DNA from 3 places in the Bradyrhizobium sp. AC87j1 genome. Region 2 is predicted to be linked to each of the others. Evidence: riboswitches for the same ligand, from Rfam matches in the RefSeq annotation. Region 2 holds a riboswitch; each other region holds the start of a gene.

Region 1 (2,184 bases), on a different contig from region 2:
TGAGGCCCAGCTCGCGCTGATGCTTGGGGAGCGCGCGGTTTACGGTGTCGATGAACAAGAGATAAGGCTCGCCAGTCTGGAGCCGGTTCTCAAGGATGCGTTGCCACAGCTGGCGGGCATCGATCTGGCGGACGACCTCGTTAGTCTTCGGACTCCGCAGAGCGAACGCGGTGCCGGCGCCCACGGCACCCATGAACTCATCGGTGACGTTGACGCCGTGATGCAGGTTGAGGCTCTTTCGGTTGAAGTCGCCGGACGCCTTGCGAATCTCGAGGAACTCCTCGATCTCGGGATGGTGGATATCGAGATAGACCGCCGCCGAGCCGCGCCGCAACGAGCCCTGGCTGATCGCCAGCGTCAGGCCGTCCATGACGTGGATGAACGGGATGATGCCTGAAGTGACGCCGCCCTTCACCTTCTCGCCGATCGAGCGAACATTGCCCCAGTAGGTGCCGATGCCGCCGCCGTTGGAAGCAAGCCAGACGTTCTCGTTCCAGGTACCGACGATGCCTTCGAGCGAGTCCGCCACCGAGTTGAGGAAGCAGGAGATCGGCAGGCCGCGCGTGGTCCCGCCGTTGGAGAGCACCGGTGTGGCCGGCATGAACCATAGCCGGGACATCGCATCATAGAGACGTTGGGCATGCGCAACATCGTCCGCGAAAGCGCAAGACACCCGCCCGAACATGTCCTGGTAAGTTTCGCCGGCGAGCAGATAACGGTCGGTCAGCGTCAGCTTGCCGAACGACGTCAACAAGTCGTCGCGCGACGGATCGAGCGTGAGGTCGGGCGGCTTTGGCGATGGCGCGAGGGGCCACGGCAGCGGAGCCGGCGATGGCGAAAGGGGCACCAGACACGGCTCAGGCGCGGCAGGCTTCGCCTGCGCTAGGCGCGGCCGCACACCCGGTGGCGCGACGAGATGACCATGCTGATCGAAATCGTAAGACGGCGACATCGGCAACCCCGCGATGTTAGGCGCTGGGGCCGCGCGGACGACTTGCGAGGAGAGCTGGCAAATGTGCCCGGCTGCAAGCGACCCACCGGGGCACCCCGCCCGAGGACTTTCGTTCAGTCGCGGCAGGTCTCCTGGCTCGCGGGTCGCTGGGGCTGTCGGCCTTCCCAGCGCTGTCGCGCCAGTGACCATGATGACAACCGCTCGCCGCTTACAGTTGCGGGGGCAGCCTCGGAATAGCCGTTGCCGGCGCACCGGGTTCCCTCTTAGCTTCCATCCTACGAGATGCGGGAATGGAAGACCGTGACGGGCTACATATAGGCGCCGCTCGCAGAGATTCGTCAAGCGGCACCGTCAAGTTAACGAATTGGAGCAGCCCCGAGGTCAAGGTTCGGCGAGCGCTTGTCGTGGAGATCTCGCGCCAAGTCGCAAAGGCTCGCTCGCGCGAAACACGACGGAAGTCGGCAGTGACGGCTCCGAGAGAGAGGATGTGGAAAAGGTTCGCGACCTGATCATGAACTGACAGAAAAATTGAGCCTGACGGGACGATTTGAAACGCTTCATGATCCGATCGCGTCGCCTCTTACCCTTGCGGCGTTCGTGGTCTGGACTATCCCTTCACTCGGCGATGTCCGCTGTAAGTGCTTCCCGTCGAGTCTCCACCCCTCGCCCTGGCAGGGGCTTGGCTCGGGGAATCACTTTCCAACTGAATGTGCCTTATGTGAGGCTACGCGACCGTGGGGCTCGCAGGCGGCGTGGTCGCGCGCTTTGTTCACGATTCCAAAAGCTGCTTGGTTTGCCTCCATGAACATTGGAAGGACGAGAAACATATATCCAAACCGCGTCTCGATAATACCGGAATCGTCACGCCGTTAGGGTGCAATGCGCCTACATTCACCGGAGGAGGCTTTGATCTGCAAGAAGTCTCGCTTGAAGTCGTCCGCAGTGCGGTCGGATTGCTCTCAGAAGGGAAGTACGACCCCGGCACCTGGCAAGTGTCTATCCTGACACTGCAAGGCCAAAACAGAGCACGTGTGCTGCCACGCTGGGAGCGTTTGATTGCCCCCCACATCCACGCTGTTTGGGCCGGGGAATGAACGTCTTGCTTTCTTCGCACGTGATGCGGGCAATGTGCAAACTTGCTTGCGAATTTGTCCCCCTTGAGAATGGCGGAGTTCTTCTCGGCTGGGCGCGCGGGGAAAGACCGGGTGGTAGTCGACCTTCGCGGTCCCGGC
Region 2 (2,184 bases):
GTTAGCGGCGACGCGACGGGGAGACCGATGGTGTCCCGTGCGAGCAGGCGCTCCCCTCTATGTCACGCGCCGCTAACTTCGCTGCCGGCGACAGCTTCAATCTGCTGTGCCGGACATGCCCAGCAGGAGGAGACTGGGCATGCCGAAGTCTTGCATTCTTCGTGCCAGGTGATGGACGGTATTTCACACCGCTTTTGTGTCCTCTTTGTCGACTTTCCGACTGGCAGGTCTCGATGTTTCCTTTCAGCGCTATCCAGCGCGGTTTATGCATCCTCGTCACGCGACGGTTTGGTCCGGTATCGTTGCCAGAATGTGCGTTTCGATCTCTGCCATGCGTTTGGGCATTTGCGGCCAATGGGCCATGGTGCGTTTGACGGCCAACGACGCGAAGCCGATCTTCACCGCCGAGCATTTGGAGTCTTGCTGAACTGCAAATCAACGTGCTGGCGGGGTATGTTGCTGGCCTTGCCAGCTGGGGCGTATTCAACACGGATCCTGTTGGCCGAGAAGGTGACTGGATGGTGGACGTCCTCAAGAACCGCTGGGAAGCCGGAGATGCGTTCTGCTCGAGGTGGCAGTCCCGACCGCGCAAGCCCGCATTTGTCCCTTCCACCAATCTGGCGTGCGGCCCGCGGGCAGCTCCGATGATCATTCCGATATCGCCGATTGAAAGCGCTTCTACATCATCTCAACGTGATGCACGGTGATTCGCGTAGCAGATGTCGCAGCATCAGCTTGAGACATAATCTGAGAGGTTGACGGAAGACTTCTCTTGCCGATAATCCAAGCCGTCGAGGTTCTCCGGTTTCCATTTGATCCGGAGCTAAGAGGGAAGCCGGTGACAATGCCGGCGCTGCCCCCGCAACTGTGAGCGGCAAGCCGCTGTCCAACGACGTCACTGAAGCCTGCGCGGCTTCGGGAAGGCCGGACAGAAGCGATGACCCGCGAGCCAGGAGACCTGCCCCGACAATGTATTCGTCCACGGGCGGGGTGTCCCGGTGGTGCGCCAAGCAGCCGTCGCACCGCGCGACTTCCCCTGCCTGCGTCCGCCATGGCCTTTGCCCCCAACATGGGGTTCACGCTATGACTCTTCTCTCCCTTCCGGTTGCCACCCTCGGAACGCCACGCATCGGTCCAAGGCGCGAGCTCAAACTCGCTCTCGAAAGTTACTGGGCCGGAAAAAGCAGCGAACAGCAGTTGCTCGAGGATGCAGCTGGCCTGCGTGCCGCGAACTGGGCTCGTCAGAAATCTATCGGCGTCACGGTCATTCCATCGAACGATTTCTCGCTGTATGACCAGGTGCTCGACACAAGTGTCATGGTTGGCGCCATCCCGGAGATCTACGCCTCGAAAGCCGAATCCGTTTCGCTCAAGACGTACTTCGCCATGGCCCGCGGATCACAATGCGACGATCAGGATGCGAGTTGCGGTCACGGACCGCGCGGATTTGGCGCACCCGCGCAGGAGATGACCAAGTGGTTCGACACCAACTATCACTACATGGTCCCCGAGTTTCACAGGGGACAGACTTTCAGGCTATGCTCTCGCAAGCCGATCGAGGAGTATGAGGAAGCCAAGGCCCTTGGCTTTCAGACCCGCCCTGTCCTGATCGGGCCGGTCACATTCCTAAAACTCGGCAAGAGTCCCGATCCTGCGTTCCAGCCACTCTCACTACTGGATGAACTGATACCGGCCTATATCGAGGTTCTGCAGGAATTGGCCAAACGTGGGGCAAATTGGGTTCAGTTCGACGAGCCCTGCCTGGTTCTTAATCTGGATGAGAGGGCGCGACAATCTTTGCGACATGCCTATGACCGGCTCGCCAAGGAGGGGCCAGCCATCAAGATCTTAGTCGCCAGCTATTTCGGCGATCTCGGGGACAATCTGGACACCGCCTTGAGCCTGCCAGTCGCCGGACTGCACCTCGATCTGGTTCGAGCGCCACAGTTGTTGGACCAGATCATCGCTGGCGGCCGAAGTGATCTCGTCATGTCGCTCGGTGTCGTCGACGGCCGGAATGTATGGCGGTCGAATTTGTCGTCGCTGCGCCAGCGGCTCGAACCCGCCATTGCGAAGCTCGGCAAGGATCGTGTACAGATTGCCCCATCCTGCTCGCTGCTTCATGTGCCGGTCGATGTTGAACTCGAAACCGGGCTCGCTTCCGACGTCAAGAGCTGGCTTGCT
Region 3 (2,184 bases), on a different contig from region 2:
TCAGCGTCCCAGATCAAATCGGTGATGTTGCCGACGAGGCGCTGGCTGTGCGCGACATAGAAGCGCTCGCGATACACCTGGTTGTTGGTGGAATCGAACGCCTCGATCTCGTTGTTGAACCAGGTGCGCTCCGCGCCGTAACCATAGGCCTGACTCTTCAGCGTCAGGCCCGGCGCCAGCTTCAGCTCGAAACCGCCGCGCAGCCACACCTCCTGCGCGACGTTGCGATTGTCGAGAACGTTGTAATTGGTGTTGAAGGTGCGGTCGTCGATCGTGACCGCGCCCAGGTCGGTCCTGTTGAAGTAATTGCCGGAGACGATCCCCGTCGTCGCATGCGAGCCGCTGAAGGCGATCGGCACCAACGGCGCGCCCCAATAGGCCTTCGAGCGGTCTTCGCGATACTCGATTGCGCCCCAGATCTTGAGACTGTCGGAGATGCGATAGTTGAGCTGGCCCGACACGTCGAGCATCTTGGTGTTGGTGTCGTCGGCAAAGCCGTTGAGCGCGGAGCGGCTGACGTCGAAGCGGTAGTCGAGGCCTTGGACGTTGGTGCTGCCGCCCGAGCCGTAATGCGCGCGAAACGAATTCAGCGAATCCCAGGAGAAATCAGCTTCGTTCCGGATCGGTCCCGTGTGCGGCTGCTTGGTCACAAAATTGATCGCGCCGCCGGCGGCGCCCTCGCCCGAGATCAGCGATGCCGGGCCCTTCAGGAATTCGACGGCCTCCAGATTGGCGGTGTCCATGATCCGTGAGGTCATGTTCTGCGGGCCGATCTTGATGCCGTTGTAGAGCGTGTTGATCTGGCTGTTGGTGAAGCCGCGCATCGAGAAGGCGGAAGGCTCGGCCGGATTGTCGCCGGCGGTGACACCGACCGCGCCCTGCGCCACGTCGGACACGGTGCGATAGCCCTGCTCGCGAATGGTCTCGGCGGAGATCACCTCGACGGTCGCGGGCGTCTCGCGCACCGTCAGGCCGAGCCGCGAGGCGCTTTCGGCGACGGCATTGCTGTTGAGCGGCGTCGGAGGTGCCGCAGCCGGCACGACGGGCTTCGGCATCGCTGCTGCGGCCGCCGGCCTGCGCGCTGCTGCGCGGCGCGTGCTCTGCGCCTCCCGGCCGGCAGGTTTGGCCTGCTTGCGGGATAGAGCCGGCGATACTTCGACCGGCGGCAGGGGTTCACGGGCCTGCTGCGCCAGCGCAGCGGGCAGATCGAGAGCGGCAAAGGATGTGAGTGCCGCGGAGGCGAGCAGGAATTTTCGCGGTCGTACGATACGGATGGAAGACACGGTTTTTCGGACCTCGGTATGACGTCAGTGGCACGTCACAGCGAACGAGGTCTCACCTTTTGGCTCTTCAGCCGTCCGATGAAGCCGAATGTCTGTACTCCCCGACCGACATCTTCGCGTGTGACCGCGGCTGACGGCAGGTCTCCTGGCTCGCGGGTCATTACCACTTCGTCGCCTTCCCGGGACCGAGGACCCAGTGGCTTATGACGAAGGATTATCCGCTCACAGTTGCGGGGGCAGCCACGGCGTTGGGGACAATGTCCCCGCACCGTATTCCCTTTTCATCCCCTCTCGGGGAAACCGTCGCAAGCATCTAGGATTACCATCACAACAGAGTCAATGTGCCAGTTGCGGCGTTATGGCCACAACGACCAACTTCCTTGGAGATGAGCATGGAAGGCGAGACCTTCCTCTGGCTGATACGACACGCGCCCGTCGCGGGCGTCACAGGCACCATCCATGCCACCGACGCGCCGGCCGATCTCAGCGATCGCGTGCAATTGGACGCTCTGCGGCGGCGTCTGCCGCGGGATGCCGCCAGCTATGCCAGCCCGTCGCGGCGCACGGTCGAGACGGCGCGCGCATTGGGGCTCGAACCGGACTTGGTCAGTGAATTCCGCGAACAGGATTTCGGCGACTGGACCGGCCGCCGGCACGACGAGCTCAATGCCACCGGCGGCGACGCCTATGCGCAGTTCTGGAGCGATCCGGCTGCCGGACGGCCGCCGGGCGGCGAGAGCTTTGCGGATCAGGTCGCGCGTGTCCGGCTGGGTCTGTCGCGGATCGCAGCCGGATCGGCCACGCTCGTCGTGCATTCCGGCACCATCCGCGCTGCGCTCTGCATCGCGCTGGATCTCACGCCACAGGCCGCCCTGCGCTTCGTGATTGATCCGCTGTCGCT

What was found. A riboswitch is a leader RNA that binds a small molecule or an ion and turns the genes downstream of it on or off. The one in region 2 is predicted to bind cobalamin.
Region 1: linked by a shared signal. The riboswitch ahead of CV770_RS36125 (ribonucleoside-diphosphate reductase subunit alpha) and the one ahead of metE (5-methyltetrahydropteroyltriglutamate--homocysteine S-methyltransferase) in region 2 are both predicted to bind cobalamin.
Region 3: linked by a shared signal. The riboswitch ahead of CV770_RS42365 (TonB-dependent receptor) and the one ahead of metE (5-methyltetrahydropteroyltriglutamate--homocysteine S-methyltransferase) in region 2 are both predicted to bind cobalamin.

Annotation. Positions count from the first base shown of each region.
Region 1 covers NZ_PTFE01000122.1:3,344-5,527, forward strand. The annotation lists gene CV770_RS36125 (ribonucleoside-diphosphate reductase subunit alpha) at 1-952, opposite strand, end outside; cobalamin riboswitch at 1,057-1,270, opposite strand; partial or broken gene CV770_RS36130 (IS6 family transposase) at 1,347-1,531, opposite strand.
Region 2 covers NZ_PTFE01000042.1:14,228-16,411, forward strand. The annotation lists cobalamin riboswitch at 778-980, shown strand; gene metE (5-methyltetrahydropteroyltriglutamate--homocysteine S-methyltransferase) at 1,084-2,184, shown strand, end outside.
Region 3 covers NZ_PTFE01000001.1:8,087-10,270, reverse strand. The annotation lists gene CV770_RS42365 (TonB-dependent receptor) at 1-1,283, opposite strand, end outside; cobalamin riboswitch at 1,402-1,603, opposite strand; gene CV770_RS00055 (histidine phosphatase family protein) at 1,676-2,184, shown strand, end outside.